Regions from separate parts of the Kitasatospora hibisci genome, predicted to be linked through region 2. Evidence: riboswitches for the same ligand, from Rfam matches in the RefSeq annotation. Region 2 holds a riboswitch; each other region holds the start of a gene.
What was found. A riboswitch is a leader RNA that binds a small molecule or an ion and turns the genes downstream of it on or off. The one in region 2 is predicted to bind S-adenosylmethionine.

Region 1: it holds a riboswitch for S-adenosylmethionine, as region 2 does, so the genes downstream of both, ACF9IK_RS05115 (IclR family transcriptional regulator) here and thrC (threonine synthase) in region 2, are expected to answer to the same signal.
Region 3: it holds a riboswitch for S-adenosylmethionine, as region 2 does, so the genes downstream of both, ACF9IK_RS25915 (aminotransferase class V-fold PLP-dependent enzyme) here and thrC (threonine synthase) in region 2, are expected to answer to the same signal.

What each region holds. Positions count from the first base shown of each region.
Region 1 is NZ_CP171642.1:1,180,040-1,185,813, reverse strand. Features, by position in the region: gene ACF9IK_RS05125 (ATP-binding protein) at 1-779, shown strand, start outside; gene ACF9IK_RS05120 (GDSL-type esterase/lipase family protein) at 1,085-2,290, shown strand; SAM riboswitch class I at 2,433-2,575, shown strand; gene ACF9IK_RS05115 (IclR family transcriptional regulator) at 2,772-3,485, shown strand; rRNA gene ACF9IK_RS05110 (16S ribosomal RNA) at 4,115-5,631, shown strand.
Region 2 is NZ_CP171642.1:3,666,985-3,672,758, forward strand. Features, by position in the region: gene groL (chaperonin GroEL) at 1-970, opposite strand, end outside; gene ACF9IK_RS15590 (cold-shock protein) at 1,275-1,478, opposite strand; gene ACF9IK_RS15595 (MoaD/ThiS family protein) at 2,038-2,316, opposite strand; gene thrC (threonine synthase) at 2,344-3,627, opposite strand; SAM riboswitch class I at 3,645-3,779, opposite strand; gene ACF9IK_RS15605 (glucosyl-3-phosphoglycerate synthase) at 3,943-4,983, shown strand; gene ACF9IK_RS15610 (alpha,alpha-trehalose-phosphate synthase (UDP-forming)) at 5,022-5,774, shown strand, end outside.
Region 3 is NZ_CP171642.1:5,913,291-5,919,064, reverse strand. Features, by position in the region: gene ACF9IK_RS25920 (Lrp/AsnC ligand binding domain-containing protein) at 1-190, shown strand, start outside; gene ACF9IK_RS25915 (aminotransferase class V-fold PLP-dependent enzyme) at 218-1,600, opposite strand; SAM riboswitch class IV at 1,649-1,766, opposite strand; gene trpD (anthranilate phosphoribosyltransferase) at 1,875-2,951, opposite strand; gene ACF9IK_RS25905 (hypothetical protein) at 3,087-3,512, opposite strand; gene ctaE (aa3-type cytochrome oxidase subunit III) at 3,909-4,529, shown strand; gene qcrC (cytochrome bc1 complex diheme cytochrome c subunit) at 4,717-5,526, shown strand; gene qcrA (cytochrome bc1 complex Rieske iron-sulfur subunit) at 5,523-5,774, shown strand, end outside.

The DNA of each region.
Region 1 (5,774 bases), 2.5 Mb from region 2:
TGCACCGCGCCCTCGACCACCACACCGCGACGGGCGACCCGGGAGCGCAGTGGACCACACTCTTCCTGCTGGCCGTCGCCTGCACCCTGGCCGCGGACCCCCGCGCCCGCCACTACGCGGACCGGGGCCTGGCGCTCTGCGACACCCACCACGCCCAGTGGTCCCGCCGGTACGCCCTGTGGGTCATCGGGCTGCAGCGCTGGCTCGTGGCCGATCTCGACGGCGCCCGCGCCGCGCTGAAGGACGCCCTGCGGGTGGAGGAACCCGGACACAACCTCTTCGCCACGGCCCAGACCCTGGAGGTTCTCGCCTGGACCGCCGCGCAGGCCGGCTCGGCCGGCGACGGCGCCGTGCTGCTGGGGGCGGCCCAGGCGGTGTGGGAGCGGATCGGCGTCGTGCCCCGCGCGCTCGGCCGCCTCCTGAACCACCGCGACGCCTGCCGCACTCTCCTGCGCCGGCACCTCGCCGAGGAGCAGCTGGCGGGGGCCGAGCGAACCGGCGCCGAGATGTCCCTGGCGCAGGCGGTCGCCTTCGCCCTGGACCGGGAGCCGGCCCCGCCCGCCGAGGTCGCGCCCGGCCGTTCGCCCTTGACCGCCCGGGAACAGCAGGTCGTCGACCTCCTGACCGAGGGGCTGACGGACAAGCAGATCGCCGCCCGGCTGGTCCTGTCTCCGCGGACCGTCGAGGGCCACGTCCAGCGCGTCATGACCAAGCTCCACGTCAGCTCCCGGCTCCAGATCGCGGCCTGGGCCTTCGGCCTTCGGGCCGCCCCCCGCTGAACCCCCGGCCACCGCCTCCGGGCCCCGCCCCGGGGGCCACCGCCCCCGGCGCCGCGGTGCACCGGCCCGACCGGTCGCGTGGTTGTACGCGACCGGTCGGGCGGGGGCGAGCACGTGGTTCCACGCTGTCGCGCACCGGCCCACTGCCCCGAAGCTTGCTGCGACACGCCGGCCCACGAACCGAGCCCAGCCCCCACGCGCGCCCCGCACAACAGTGCGGCGGCACGCCCAGCGGGCCGGCGGAGTCACCCCCACCCTCACTCCCGGGACCACCCCAGTGCCCGGGACACACCTCTGGAGCCGCTGTGCACACGCGCCGCCGCACCTCCCGCCTCCTCGCGCCACTGACCGTGGCCGCGCTGGCCCTGCCACTGGCCCTCGCCGCCACCCCGGCACGGGCCGACGGTCCCACGGCGGGCAGTCCCGCCGCCCCGAGTCCCGCCGCCGTGAGCAGTACGGCCGCCAACCCCACGGCCGCCGTCGCCATGGGCGACAGCTACATCTCCGGCGAAGCCGGTCGCTGGAAGGGCAACAGCCTCACCACCTCCACGAGCCGCGCCGGAACCGACCGGGCCTGGACAGGCAGCGCCTACGACCCGTCCCGGGTCTACGGGGCCAGCGCCGGCAACGGCTGCGACCGCTCGGACGTCGCCGAGATCCGCCGCGCCCCCACCACCGCGCAGTACCAGATCAACCTGGCCTGCTCGGGCGCCACCTCCGTGAACATCCCCCGTGCGGCCAGCGGCGGGCAGTCCTACAAGGGCGAGGCCCCGCAGGCCGACCAGCTCGCCCAGGTCGCCCGCGACTACAACGTCAAGCTCATCTCACTCTCGATAGGCGGCAACGACCTCGGCTTCGCCGACGTCATCGTCTCCTGCGTCGAGGACTACGAGATCTGGAACTCCTACTGCCACGACGACCAGCAGGAGGCCGTCGACTCCCGGATGGCCGGGGCCATGGCCGGCGTCGCCAAGTCGATCGACGAGATCCGTGCCGTCATGACCCAGGCCGGCCAGGCCCCCGACAGCTACCGGATCGTCCTCCAGTCGTACCCGTCCCCGATTCCGCGCAGCTCCGAGAACCGCTACCCCGAGAGCGGCTGGAGCCGGACCAGCACCGGCGGCTGCCCGTTCTGGAACCAGGACGCCGACTGGGCCCGGGACCGTCTGGTCCCGCAGATCTCCGACCGGCTCGCGCGCGTCGCCGCCGCGAAGGGCGTGCAGTTCCTCGACCTCCGGGACATGCTCCAGGGTCGTGAGGTCTGCTCCACCGCGACCCGCCTGGCCACGCCCAGCAGCCCGCCCACCGCGACCGGGAGCGAGTGGGCCCGCTTCCTCGACTTCGGCGTCACCGTCCAGGGCACCATCGAGGAGTCGTTCCACCCCAACTACTACGGCCAGCAGGCCCTCGGGCGCTGCCTGACCCTGCTGGACGCCAAGGGGAGCGGCAACTGGTCCTGCCGCAACACGGCCGGCCGCGACTCCACCGGCATGTACCTCACCGCCCGGTAGCCGGCCCGGCAGCCGGCTCGGTGGCGCCGGCACCGCGACGGGCCGCTCCTGCCTGCCCCGGCCGGGAGGAGCGGCCCGTCGCCGGTGAGAGGCGACAGGCCCCCTTGGCGGGTCGCCCGGGAAATCTTGTATGGTGCTTGGCGAATCATCCAGAGGGGTGGAGGGACCGGCCCTACGAAGCCCCGGCAACTCCCCGGTCGACTCGGCGTCCGAAGTACGCGCCGCGCCGTCCGGGATCAGTGCCAACTCCGGCCTGTCGCCAATGTGGCGCGGGAAAGATGAGGAGACACGGTGCTCTCTGTGCTGTCCTTCGCCCGGGCGCTTCCCGCCCCGGCCCTTCCGCGTACCCGTCTCGTGCCCGGCGCAGGCAATCGGCCGACTTCTCCGGCCTGCCCTCGCTGACCACCCCCGCTCCCCACGGGGGGCGTCCGCGAGTGAAGCCCTGCTGCTGCTCGCGGGATCTGAGACGGAGTACCCATCCATGGAGAACACGAGCGGCGTCGGCGTGCTCGACAAGGTCACCTCGATCCTCGGCACCCTGGAGGCCGGTCCCGCCACCCTGGCCGGACTCGTCACCGCCACCGGCCTGGCACGTCCCACCGCCCACCGGCTCGCCGTCGCACTCGAACAGCACCGACTGGTCGCGCGGGACATGCAGGGCCGGTTCATGCTCGGCCCGCGACTCACCGAGCTCTCGGCGGCCGCCGGCGAGGACCGCCTGCTGGCGGCCGCCGGACCGGTCCTCACCCACCTGCGCGACGTCACCGGCGAGAGCGCCCAGCTCTACCGCCGACAGGGCGAGATCCGGATCTGCGTGGCCGCCGTCGAGCGCCTCTCAGGGCTGCGCGACACCGTCCCCGTTGGAGTCACCCTCCCCATGAAGGTCGGATCCGCGGCCCAGATCCTGCTCGCCTGGGAGGAGCCCGAGCGCCTGCACCGCGGCCTGCAGGGCGCCCGTTTCACCGCGACCGCCCTCAGCGGTGTACGGCGCCGCGGCTGGGCCCAGTCCATCGGTGAGCGCGAGCTCGGGGTCGCCTCCGTCTCCGCACCCGTCCGCGGCCCGTCCAACCGGGTCGTGGCCGCCGTCTCGGTCTCCGGCCCGATCGAACGGCTCACCCGCCACCCCGGCGCTCACCTCTCCCAGGCCGTCGTCGAGGCGGCCGCCCGCCTCACCGAAGCCCTGAGCCACTCCTGATCGGCCGGCATCCTCGTCGCGACGCAGCTCCTTGCCGAGCGGTGGGACGGGCGGTTTGTCTCCTGCGCCGAGTAGGAGTAATCTCGCCCAGTCGCTCGGCAGGGAGCACCGGACACGCAATGGCGCGGACGGTCCCGGGGCGGCCGATCCCTTGAAACACCATTCCTTCCCTTCCGGGGCCGGGTCGCGTCTTGTCGCGCTCCTGTTCGGGTCGGGGTCTATTCGGTGTGTGCGTTTATGGGGATTGCGGCCGGATTCGCCTTTCGGGGCGGGGGTCGGCTAGAGTTTGGAACGTCGGACGGGGCGAACAGCCGCAGAAGACGCGGTGAGTTGGATGAACGAAGCCCCGGAAAACGGAGCGGAAATCGTCTGATAAGCTGGAAACACGAAAGAACGAAGCGCCCGGAGGGCCGGTGTGAGAGCCGCCTGAAGGAAGTGTCCGTTCCTTGAGAACTCAACAGCGTGCCAAAAGTCAACGCCAGATATGTTGACATCCCCGGCCTCGGATCATCCGGGGTTGGAGATTCCTTTTGAAATAACACTAGCGAGGACGCAGTGCGCGGGGCCGCCCTATTCCGGTGGTTGCCGTGCCGCTCAACGCGGGTGTTTCGCCCGATTACGGGCAAGCATTCACGGAGAGTTTGATCCTGGCTCAGGACGAACGCTGGCGGCGTGCTTAACACATGCAAGTCGAACGGTGAAGCCCTTCGGGGTGGATCAGTGGCGAACGGGTGAGTAACACGTGGGCAATCTGCCCTGCACTCTGGGACAAGCCCTGGAAACGGGGTCTAATACCGGATATGACCTTCCTCCGCATGGGGGTTGGTGGAAAGCTCCGGCGGTGCAGGATGAGCCCGCGGCCTATCAGCTTGTTGGTGGGGTAATGGCCTACCAAGGCGACGACGGGTAGCCGGCCTGAGAGGGCGACCGGCCACACTGGGACTGAGACACGGCCCAGACTCCTACGGGAGGCAGCAGTGGGGAATATTGCACAATGGGCGAAAGCCTGATGCAGCGACGCCGCGTGAGGGATGACGGCCTTCGGGTTGTAAACCTCTTTCAGCAGGGAAGAAGCGCAAGTGACGGTACCTGCAGAAGAAGCACCGGCTAACTACGTGCCAGCAGCCGCGGTAATACGTAGGGTGCGAGCGTTGTCCGGAATTATTGGGCGTAAAGAGCTCGTAGGCGGCCTGTCGCGTCGGATGTGAAAGCCCGGGGCTTAACCCCGGGTCTGCATTCGATACGGGCAGGCTAGAGTGTGGTAGGGGAGATCGGAATTCCTGGTGTAGCGGTGAAATGCGCAGATATCAGGAGGAACACCGGTGGCGAAGGCGGATCTCTGGGCCATTACTGACGCTGAGGAGCGAAAGCGTGGGGAGCGAACAGGATTAGATACCCTGGTAGTCCACGCCGTAAACGTTGGGAACTAGGTGTTGGCGACATTCCACGTCGTCGGTGCCGCAGCTAACGCATTAAGTTCCCCGCCTGGGGAGTACGGCCGCAAGGCTAAAACTCAAAGGAATTGACGGGGGCCCGCACAAGCAGCGGAGCATGTGGCTTAATTCGACGCAACGCGAAGAACCTTACCAAGGCTTGACATATGCCGGAAACGTCTAGAGATAGGCGCCCCCTTGTGGTCGGTATACAGGTGGTGCATGGTTGTCGTCAGCTCGTGTCGTGAGATGTTGGGTTAAGTCCCGCAACGAGCGCAACCCTTGTTCTGTGTTGCCAGCGAGTAATGTCGGGGACTCACAGGAGACTGCCGGGGTCAACTCGGAGGAAGGTGGGGACGACGTCAAATCATCATGCCCCTTATGTCTTGGGCTGCACACGTGCTACAATGGTCGGTACAAAGGGCTGCGATGCCGCGAGGCGGAGCGAATCCCAAAAAGCCGGCCTCAGTTCGGATTGGGGTCTGCAACTCGACCCCATGAAGTTGGAGTTGCTAGTAATCGCAGATCAGCATGCTGCGGTGAATACGTTCCCGGGCCTTGTACACACCGCCCGTCACGTCACGAAAGTCGGTAACACCCGAAGCCGGTGGCCTAACCCGTAAGGGGAGGAGCCGTCGAAGGTGGGACCAGCGATTGGGACGAAGTCGTAACAAGGTAGCCGTACCGGAAGGTGCGGCTGGATCACCTCCTTTCTAAGGAGCACATAGCAGCTTCGGGCGAATGTCCCGGAGTGCTCGCTCATGGGTGGAACGTTGACTATTCGGCACAGTTCAGACGATGTCTCCTAGTACTGCTTCGGCGTGGAAGAGAGGTCATGGTGTGGGTGTGTCGGGCA
Region 2 (5,774 bases):
TGATGACCACCTTGCGGGCGGTGCCCAGCAGGTCGATGCCGGCGTTCTCCAGCTTGAGGCCGACCTCCTCGGAGATCACGGTGCCACCGGTGAGGATGGCGATGTCGCCGAGCATGGCCTTGCGGCGGTCGCCGAAGCCCGGGGCCTTGACCGCGACGGACTTGAAGGTGCCGCGGATCTTGTTCACGACCAGGGTCGACAGGGCCTCGCCCTCGACGTCCTCGGCGATGATGACGAGCGGCTTGCCGCTCTGCATGACCTTCTCCAGCAGCGGGAGCAGGTCCTTGACCGAGCCGATCTTGGAGTTGGCGATGAGGATGTACGGGTCCTCGAAGGTCGCCTCCATCCGCTCCAGGTCGGTGGCGAAGTAGGCCGAGATGTAGCCCTTGTCGAAGCGCATGCCCTCGGTGAGCTCCAGCTCCAGACCGAAGGTGTTGCTCTCCTCGACGGTGATGACGCCTTCCTTGCCGACCTTGTCCATGGCCTCGGCGATGAGCTCGCCGATCTGGGTGTCGGCGGCGGAGATGGAGGCGGTGGAGGCGATCTGCTCCTTGGTCTCCACGTCCTTGGCCTGGGCCAGCAGCTGGTCGGAGACGGCGGCGACGGCCTTCTCGATGCCGCGCTTCAGGGCCATCGGGTTGGCGCCGGCGGCGACGTTGCGCAGACCCTCGCGGACGAGCGCCTGGGCCAGGACGGTGGCGGTGGTGGTGCCGTCACCCGCGACGTCGTCGGTCTTCTTGGCGACCTCCTTGACGAGCTCCGCGCCGATCTTCTCGTAGGGGTCCTCGAGCTCGATCTCCTTGGCGATGGAGACACCGTCGTTGGTGATCGTGGGGGCGCCCCACTTCTTCTCCAGCACGACGTTGCGACCCTTGGGGCCGAGCGTGACCTTCACTGCGTCGGCGAGCTGGTTCATGCCACGCTCAAGGCCGCGGCGAGCTTCCTCATCAAAGGCGATGATCTTGGCCATCAGAAGTGGTCCTCCGGGACACGGTCGACTGCTCGGACCAAGGGGTGCCCGCGACGGACGGCCCTGGTGTGCGGGGGTCCTTTCCCCTACCGCTCCCGGGGGCCTCACCGACCCGGTCCGCTGTCACTCTCACGCTGTGAGTGCTAACGCCAATGATTAGCACTCCCGGTAGGCGAGTGCAAGCCCAATCGCCAACCCGCGAGCCGCGCTGCACCCCCGCGCCGGGCCCGCGCCGCCCCTCGCGCCGCGAAGCAAGAGGTGCACCAGCCGATGGGCCGAGCCGAACTCCTGGGTGTCGGAAAGGTCAGACCGCCGCGCGGACCATGTCCGCCTGCGGGCCCTTCTGCCCCTGAGAGATCTCGAACTCGACCCGCTGGCCCTCCTCAAGGGTGCGGTAGCCGTCCATCTGGATCGCGCTGTAGTGGACGAAGACGTCCGCACCACCGTCGACCGCGATGAAGCCGTAACCCTTCTCCGCGTTGAACCACTTGACGGTGCCCTGAGCCATTCCGAACTCCCCTAGTGCTGTGCTGGCCCTTCACGCGCCCGCGGGTCTGCGGGTGCGGGTCTGGTTGAGGCCGGCCCGGGGAACCCCCCCTGGGCACAGCCGCGCACGCCGCAATCCCCGCCGAGAGCACCGGACGGCGTCCGGTTCACGGGCGATTGCGTCGACCGCGGCTGAATGTATCCGGACCGACGCCCTCTGCAACAGAGCCAATCGCCGTGAATTCACCGGGCCCGCCAAGGGGCAGATCCGACGGAATCGGGAGGAACGCCGCAATTCGCGCCGGACATAGCGGACGAATTACACAAATCCCCTCAAGAATTCTGACATCGGCCTGACATGTTTCACGGCCGCGGAGCGGCCACCGGTCTCAGCGGCCGGACGGGGAACGGCGGTGCGGGCGCGGACGGATTCGACCACCGGTACGAGGGGAAGGGGAGCCCCGTTCCCGGTCGAGCCACACTCTACTCCGACTGGGACCGTAAATATTCCCGCCAAAATACGGCCGGCCGCCCCGGGTCGGAATTCCGTCCCGGGGCGGCCGGCTCGGCGGTCGGACGGCTCAGCAGCCGCCGGCCACCGCCGGAATGATCGAGACGCTCGCGCCGTCCTTGATCTCGGTGGCCAGGCCCTCCGCGAAACGCACGTCGTCGTCGTTGACGTAGACGTTGACGAAACGGCGCAGCCTGCCGGTGTCGTCCAGGATGCGCGCGGCGATCCCGGCGTGGTTCCGGTCGAGGTCGGCGATGACGTCGCCCAGGGTGGTGCCCTCGGCGCTGACCTCGGCGGCGCCGCCGGTGTAGGTGCGCAGGATGGTCGGGATGCGGACGTTGGCGCTCATGGGGGGCTTCTCCTAGCTGGGGGTGGGTCAGGCGGAGGCGAGGCCGGCGTCGCGGAACGAGGCCAGCGTCGGGCGGATGACGGCGGTCATCCCGGCGTCGGAGACGGCGTCCAGCGTCTTCAGGCCGTCGCCGGTGTTGATCGCGACGGTCTCCTTGGCCGGGTCCAGCTGTCCGGTCTCGACCAGCTTCTTCAGCACGCCGACGGTGACGCCGCCGGCGGTCTCGGCGAAGACGCCCTCGGTGCGGGCCAGCAGCTTGATCGCGGCCACCACCTCGGCGTCCGTCACGTCCTCGACCGCACCGCCGGTGCGCCGGGCGATGTCCAGCACGTACGGACCGTCGGCCGGGTTGCCGATCGCCAGCGACTTGGCGATGGTGTCCGGCTTGACCGGGCGGATCACGTCGTGGCCGGCCTTGAACGCCGCCGACACCGGCGAACAGCCCTCGGCCTGGGCGCCGAAGATCTTGTACGGCCGGTCCTCGACCAGGCCGAGCGCGACCAGCTCCCGCAACCCCTTGTCGATCTTCGTCAGCTGGGAGCCGGAGGCGATCGGGACGACGATCTGCTCCGGCAGGCGCCAGCCCAGCTGCTCGCAGATCTCGTACGCCAGGGTCTTGGAACCCTCGCCGTAGTACGGGCGCAGGTTGACGTTGACGAAGCCCCAGCCCTCGCCGGCCGGGTCGCCGATCAGCTCCGAGCAGAAGCGGTTCACGTCGTCGTAGTTGCCCTCGATGCCGACCAGCTCGCCGCCGTACACACCGGCCATGACGACCTTGCCCTGCTCCAGGTCGTGCGGGATGAACACGCAGGACTTGAAGCCGGCCCGGGCGGCCGCGGCGCCCACCGCGCCGGCCAGGTTGCCGGTCGACGAGCAGGAGAGCGTGGTGAAGCCGAACGCCCGCGCCGCCTCGATCGCGCAGGCGACCACGCGGTCCTTGAACGAGTGGGTCGGGTTGCCGGAGTCGTCCTTGATGTGCAGCTGCGCGGTGAAGCCGAGCTCGCGGCCCAGGTTGTCCGCCTTGACCAGCGGGGTCCAGCCCGGGTTCAGGTTCGGCTTGGCGGCGACGTCGGCCGGCACCGGCAGCAACGGGGCGTAGCGCCAGATCGAGGCCGGGCCGGACTCGATCCGCTTCCGCAGCGCCTCGGCGCCCTCGCTCCCGAAGTCGTACGCGATCTCCAGCGGCCCGAAGCACTCCAGGCAGGCGAAGCTGGGGCCCAGCGGGAAGCGGGTGCCGCACTCGCGACAGGACAGCGCGGCGGCGGGGCCGAGGTCAACGGTGCTGACGGGTGCGGCTGTGTCGATAGCCATGGTGGCGGAGGCCTCTCTCCTCATCTTCCCCGCGGCGCGGTTGCGCCACAGGCCGGAATTGGCACCTGTCCCGCCGGGGCCTGTGACGACAGCCGCGCGAGAAGGTTGCCGGGACGTCAACGGGCCGTTCCCTCAGTCCCTCTGGATGAGCTCTGTGAAGTTGTCGGTCCTGCTCAGCGGCGACCCCGGCGTGCGAAGGTCCGGCCGCTGTACGAAGACTGTATCCGAAGGCGTGAGGCTTGAACGGGACCGTCCGCCACGCGAGATGGCCCGTTCCACCCGACCGCTCCACCCGATCACGCCGAGGAGAGACCCGTGCCCGCCGACCCGACACCCGAGCTCGTCCCGCAGGCGGCGTCCTGGCTGCGCCGCCGCTCGTGGAGCGCGGCCGACCGTCCGGTGCACACCCTGCTGGAGGCCAAGCGGGCCGCCGGCCGCGCGGGCAGCGTCAGCGTCGTCCTGCCCGCACTGGACGAGGAGGCCACGGTCGGCGACATCGTCCGGACGGTCCGCCGGGACCTGATGGAGCGCCTGCCGCTGGTCGACGAGCTCGTCGTGGTCGACTCCGGATCCGCCGACGGCACCGCCGCCGCGGCCGCCGCCGCGGGCGCCCGGGTGGTCCACCGGGACGAGATCCTCCCCCGGGTCCCCGCCGCCCCCGGCAAGGGCGAGGTGCTCTGGCGCTCGCTGCTGGTCACCCGCGGCGAGATCGTCTGCTTCATCGACGCCGACCTGCGCGAGTTCGACCCGGCCTTCGTCTCCGGCATCGTCGGGCCGCTGCTCACCGACCCCGGCGTCCAGCTGGTCAAGGCCATGTACGACCGGCCGCTCGAGGTGACGCCGAGCGACTCCGCCGCGGGGGACACCGCCGTGGTCCCGTCCGGCGGCGGCCGGGTCACGGAGCTGGTCGCCCGCCCCCTGCTGAACCTGCACTGGCCGGAACTCGCCGGTTTCGTCCAGCCGCTCGGCGGCGAGTACGCGGCCCGCCGCTCGCTGCTCGAACGCCTGCCCTTCCCCACCGGCTACGGCGTCGAGCTGGGCCTGCTGGTCGACGCGCTGGAGACCGTCGGCCTGGACGCGCTGGCCCAGGTGGACGTCGGGGTGCGCCACCACCGCCACCAGGACGGCCAGGCCCTCGGCCGGATGGCCGCCACCATCTACCGCACGGCACTCGAACGGCTCGACCGGACGCACCGGCTCAAGGCCTCCGCCGATCTGGTGCACCCGCTGCTCACCCAGTTCACCCGCGATCCGGAGACCAGGGAGTTCACCGCGCACACCCACCCGGTCACGGCCCTGGAGCGGCCCCCGATGCACACCGTCCCCGAGTACGCGGGCCGCCACCTGCCGTGCTGAGGGGTTTGCGGCCCCGGGCCCCCGGCAACCTACCCATCATGGGCGATCTCACGACCGAGCGTTCGAATTCGACCGGCACCGGCACGGCCCCGGTCCTGGTGGCATCCAACCGGGGACCGGTGTCGTTCAGCACCGCGGAGGACGGCACGCTGGACCTCCGCCGGGGCGGCGGGGGCCTGGTCTCCGGGCTCTCCGCGATCGGCGACCCCGACGCCGTCTGGGTCTGTGCGGCCCTCGGCGACGCGGACCGCCGGGCCGCCCGAGCGGCCCCGGACGGCCGCCTCGACCGGGCCGGCCACGACGTCGGCGGGCAGGCCGTCCGGATGCTGGACATAGACCCGGAGACCTTCGCCCGCGCCTACAACGGCGTGGCCAACTCGACCCTCTGGTTCGTCCACCACCTGCTCTACGCCACCCCCACGGCCCCCGCCTTCGACGCCGGCTTCCGCACCGAGTGGCAGGCCTACACCGCCTACAACGCCGCGTTCGCCGAGGCGCTGGCCGCCGAGGCCGCCCCCGGAGCGGCCGTCCTGGTGCAGGACTACCACCTCTCGCTGGCCCCCGCCCTGCTCCGCGCCGCCCGGCCGGACCTGAGGATCGGCCACTTCTCGCACACCCCGTGGGCCCCGCCCGAGTACTTCCGGCTGCTGCCCGACGACGTCGCCGAGGCCGTCCTGACCGGCATCCTCGGCGCCGACCGGGCCGGCTTCCTCACCCGCCGCTGGGCACTCGCCTTCGCCGAGTGCTGCGCCGCGGTGCTCGGCGCCGAGGTCGACCGGGAGGCCCTCACC
Region 3 (5,774 bases), 2.2 Mb from region 2:
CTACTCGGTCACGGGCGGCTACGACCTGGTGGCGATGGTGCGGGTGCGCCGCCACGACGACCTGGCCGAGGTCATCCCCGGCCGGCTGAACAAGGTCCCGGGCGTGGCCCACACCGAGACCCAGATCGCCTTCCGCACGTACTCCCAGCACGACCTGGAGGCCGCCTTCGCGCTCGGCCTGGACGAGTAGTCCCCGCCCGTGCCGCTCAGGGCCGGCTCAGCCCGCGCGCCGGCCCCGGTCGACCTGCACCGACGCGACGCAGCGGCCGCCCTCGTTGCGGTAGGTCCACGCCGCGCCGTCCGTGACCAGCTCGCGGACGGCGGCCAGGAACCGCTCGACGTGCTCGTCCGGGGTACCGGCGCCGAAGCTGACCCGGATCGCGTTCAGGCTCCGCTCACCCGGCAGCGACGGCTCGGGGGCACCGCACTCCGACGGTGCCACGTCCTCGTCGCCGAGCAGCGTGCGCACCAGCGGGTGCGCACAGAAGAGGCCGTCGCGCACCCCGATGCCGTACTCGGCGGAGAGCGCGGCCGAGAAGTGCGAGCTGTTCCAGCCCTCGACGACGAAGGAGAGGACGCCCACCCGGGCGGAGTCGGCGCCGAACAGGTTCAGCACCTTCACCTGCGGGATCCCGGCCAGGCCTGCCGTGAGCCGGGCGACCAGCTGCTGCTCGCGGGCCTCCAGCGCGTCCCAGCCCGCCTCGGCGAGCGCCCGGCAGGCAGAGGCGATGGCGTAGGCGCCGATCACGTTCGGCGAGCCGGCCTCGTGCCGGGCCGGGCCGGTGTGCCACTGCACGGCGACCGAGCCGTCGGTCTCCCGGGCGACCGTCCGGGTCGCGCCGCCGCCGGCCAGGTAGGGCTCGGCCGCGTCCAGCCAGTCGGCGCGGCCGGCCAGCACCCCGGCACCGAACGGCGCGTAGATCTTGTGGCCGGAGAAGGCGATCCAGTCCACGTCCAGCTCCCGGACCGAGACCCGGTGGTGCGGGGCGAGCTGGGCGGCGTCCAGCACCACCCGGGCGCCGTACCGGTGGGCGGTCCGGGTCAGCTCGGCGACCGGCCAGAGCTCGCCGGTGACGTTCGAGGCCCCGGTGACGCAGAGCAGCTTGGGCCCCTCGGGCGCCGCGGCCAGCGCGGTGTCCAGGGCGGCGACCGCCTCGGCCCGCGAGCGAGGGGCTCGCAGGTAGGTGACGGCCAGCCCGGCGTGGGCCCACGGCAGCAGTGAGGCATGGTGCTCGGTCTCGAAGGCGAAGACCCGGGTACCCGCCGGAACGGCACCGGCCAGCAGGTTGAGCGAGTCGGTGGTGGCCCGGGTGAAGACCACCTGGTCGCCCTCGCGCAGGTCCAGGAACTCGGCGACGGTGCGGCGGCTCTGCTCGAACAGGTCGGTGGAGAGCTGGGAGAGGTAGCCGGCGCCGCGGTGCACGCTGCCGTAGTAGGGAGCGTAGGCGGCGACGTCGTCCCAGACCCGCTGCAGCGCCGGGGAGCTGGCGGCGTAGTCGAGCGCGGCGTACTCGACCTTCGCACCGTCGGCGAGCGGGACCTGCACGTCGCGGCCGAGGACGGCGAGCGGGGCACGGAGTTCGGTGGAGACGAGGGACACGGGTGCACTCCTTCACGGGGTGAGGACCCCGGGGTGCATGCCGTCCGGCGTCCGCGCTTGCCCCGCGGACGGATCGCCACGGAGCCCGGTCCTCACCCAGGGCACCCCGCCACGGACGGAGGGTTGCCGGACAGCAAGCTGGGGCTTCGCGCTGTCACTCATGACCTGGCCAGGACTCTAGGTCGCGCCCGCCGGGGCGGTCAAACGGCATTCCGCCATCCGGACAGCGCGAGGGGCCCGCGGGAACGCCTCCCCGCGGGCCCCGACTGCCTTCTCACGCCTTGCTGGTGGCCTCCGCCCAGCGCTTCAGCAGATCCTGTGCGGCGCCGGAGTCGATCGCCCGGGCGGCCCGCGCCATGCCCGCCGCGAGCTGCTCGGCGAGCGGCGCGTCGGTGAGGTCGAGCGCCACCAGGGCCGAGGCCGTGTTCAGCAGGACGGCGTCCCGGACCGGCCCGTGCTCGCCCGCCAGCAGCCGGCGGGCCACATCCGCGTTGTACGCCGGGTCGCCGCCGCGCAGCGCCTCGATGCCGACCGGCTCGATGCCGACCGCACGCGGGTCGAAGGTGGTCTCGGTGACCTCGCCGTCGCGGACGACCCAGACCCGCGAGGTGGTGGTGATGGTCAGTTCGTCCAGGCCGTCGTCGCCGCGGAAGACCAGCGCGCGGGCGCCGCGCCCGGCCAGCACGCCGGCGATCAGCCCGGCCAGCCGGGTGTCGAAGCAGCCGACCGCGTGCGCGGTCACCCGCGCCGGGTTGGTCAGCGGGCCGAGGATGTTGAACGCGGTCGGAACGCCGAGGTCGCGCCGGGCGGTCGCGGCGTGCCGCATCGACGGGTGGAAGCGCGCCGCGGAGCAGAAGGTGAGGCCGACCTCCTCGGCCACCTCGGCCACCCGCCGGGCGGACAGGTCGAGGCTGATGCCGAGCTTCTCCAGGACGTCCGAGGAGCCGCTGGCGGAGCTCGCCGCCCGGTTGCCGTGCTTGACCACCTTGGCGCCGGCCGCGGCGGCGACGATCGCGGACATGGTGGAGATGTTCACCGTCTTGGCCCGGTCGCCGCCGGTGCCCACGATGTCCACCGCCGGGCCGGGGATGCTGAGGGGCTCGGCGTGCGCGTACATCGCGTCCACCAGGCCGGTGACCTCTTCCACCGTCTCGCCCTTGGAGCGGAGCGCCACCATGAAGCCGGCCACCTGGGCCGGGGAGGCCTCGCCGCTCATGATCCGGTCCATCGCCCAGGAGGAGGCGGAGCGGTCGAGGTCCTCACCCCTGAGCAGTGCCGACAGGACGTCGGGCCAGGTGCGGACCACCTGCACGGGGTCGTTGCCGCCGTTCGCAGGGTTCACGTTCACCATGGCTGACTCCAGCTGTTGTCGGTTCCCGGAAAGGGATGTCCGTACGGATGGAGCCAGCCTATCGAGCGGCGGGACGCCGAGGTCCCGCCGCCGGACTTCTTCTCTCGTACTGAGACGGCGCCCGCGGGGCGCGGCCTAGCGGACGGCAGGCGCCCGCTTGGCCACCCGGGCCCGCAGCAGCGTGGCGGCGGCCTCCGCGAGCGCCACCGGGTCCACCGGCCGGGAGATCGCGGCGTCGGCCCGGCTCCAGGCGGCCAGCCAGGTGTCCTGCGGCCGGCCGATCAGCACCAGTACCGGCGGGCAGCCGTAGATCTCGTCCTTCAGCTGCCGCCCGAGCCCCAGCCCGCCCGCCGGCACCGCCTCGCCGTCCAGCACGCAGAGGTCGACGCCCCCCTTCTCCAGCGCCTTCAGCACTGCGGGGTGCGTCGCGCACTCCAGGTGGTCCAGCTCCGGAAGGTCCTCGGCGGGCCGGCGGCCGAGGGCCGTCAGCACCTGCTCGCGGGTGTTGCGGTCGTGGCTGTAGACGAGGACGGTCAGCCTCTCGTCGGACTTGTACGCCATGGGCCCTGCTCCCTCACGTGTGATCCGGACCACGTTCACCTCACTCCGGATGCTACTCCCGATCACCCCCCGCCGAGGCCGTCCCGCACGATCCCCCTCAAGCCGCCGCGCCCCCGGCTCACCCTCCCGGAGGACGGCCCGTCACCCCCGCGCACGCAGTCCACCCGTACGGCCGACTGCGGGGCCGCTCCCCTTACTTCCCGGGCCCCTCGCAGCGGTGCAGCGACACGCTGGGCAAGGGGGTCGAAGGGGCCCGCGAAGAACCGTCAGAAAAGGGACACGCCGCTGCTCAGCCGCCGTCCGGAAGCCCCGCCCGGCGCCACCGGGGCATACCGCACGCACCGGACACTCCGAGGGAGACCCCCCGGCGTGAAGACGGAATAAGGGACCGACATAATGTCCGTCGTGGCGACAGCAACAGCAGTAGAAACCGGGCACGCGCACGGATCGGTCAACCGGCCGAACATGGTCAGCGTCGGAACGATCGTCTGGCTCAGTTCCGAGTTGATGTTCTTCGCGGCCCTCTTCGCGATGTACTTCACGCTCCGCTCCGTCAAGGGAGCCGAGTTCTGGACCGAGAAGGCGCACGCCCTCAACGTGCCCTTCTCCTCGGTCAACACCACGATCCTGGTGCTCTCCTCGCTGACCTGCCAGCTCGGCGTCTTCGCCGCCGAGCGCGGGGACGTGAAGAAGCTCCGCTCGTGGTTCGTCATCACCTTCGTGATGGGCGCGATCTTCATCGGCGGCCAGGTCTTCGAGTACACCGAGCTGGTCAAGAAGGACGGCCTCTCGCTGTCCTCCGACCCGTACGGCACGGTGTTCTACCTGACCACCGGCTTCCACGGTCTGCACGTGACGGGTGGTCTGATCGCCTTCCTGCTGGTCCTGGGACGGACGTACGCAGCCAAGCGGTTCACGCACGAGCAGGCCACCGCCGCGATCGTGGTGTCGTACTACTGGCACTTCGTCGACGTCGTGTGGATCGGCCTGTTCGCGACCATCTACCTGATCAAGTAACCAGCTGATCAGGTCGCTGGCCACCGGCGCACGGCCCCGCCCTCACCGGCGACGGGCCGCTTCGTCCGGTGCCGACGCTCCCACCGACCGACCGCGCGCGCAGCCCTAGAGAGGCAGCCTCGTGCCGGCCAGACCGGCCGCCGGGTGCACCCACCAGTCGACCAGATCCTGACACCGGGGTTATTCCGTGAAAAAGCTCTCCGCACGACGGCGCCACCCATTGGCGGCGCTGGTCGTCCTACTTCTCGCCCTGGCGGCAACCGGGGGGCTGTACGCCGCGTTCGCGCCCGCCGACAAGGCGCAGGCCGACGTCGCCGCGCAGTCGCTCGCGATCGATGAGGGCAAGAAGCTCTTCGCCGTGGGCTGCTCCTCCTGCCACGGCCTGAACGGCCAGGGCAGCAGCGACGGTCCGAGCCTGGTCGGCGTCGGCTCCGCCGCGGTCGACTTCCAGGTCGGCACCGGCCGCATGCCGGCCCAGCAGCCCGGCGCCCAGGTGCCGCGCAAGAAGACCATCTACTCGCAGGCGGAGATCGACCAGCTCGCCGCCTTCGTGTCCTCGCTCGGCCCCGGCCCGGTGACGCCGACCGAGGAGCAGTTCACCTCGACCAACCCCGAGGACATCTCCAAGGGTGGCGAGCTGTTCCGCACCAACTGCGCCCAGTGCCACAACTTCGCCGGCCAGGGCGGTGCCCTGACCAAGGGCAAGTACGCCCCGTCGCTGGAGGGCGTGGACGCCAAGCACATCTACGAGGCCATGCAGACCGGCCCGCAGAACATGCCGTCGTTCCCGGACACCACCATGCCCGAGGAGCAGAAGAAGCAGATCGTGGCCTTCGTCCGCCACACCACCAACGATGAGCCGAACCCCGGTGGTCTCACGCTCGGCAGCCTCGGTCCGGTGACCGAGGGCCTGTTCGGCTGGATCTTCGGTCTCGGAACGCTCATCGCGGTCGCGATCTGGGTCGCCGCCCACACCACCAAGGCCAAGAAGTCATGAGCCACGACATGTCAGAAGAGAAGCTGCCGGAGTCGCACGGCTCCGCCGGGCACCACGAGGTGGCCGCCCACGGCGACCCGTTCGCCGACCCGGGCCTGCCGGCCCACGAACCGCGCCGCACCGACATCGACGAGCGGGCCGCCAAGCGCGCCGAGCGCCAGGTCTCGCTGATGTTCGTGGTCTCGATGCTCGCCACCATCGGCTTCATCGCGTCCTTCGTGGCCATCGACCCGGACAAGATCATCTAC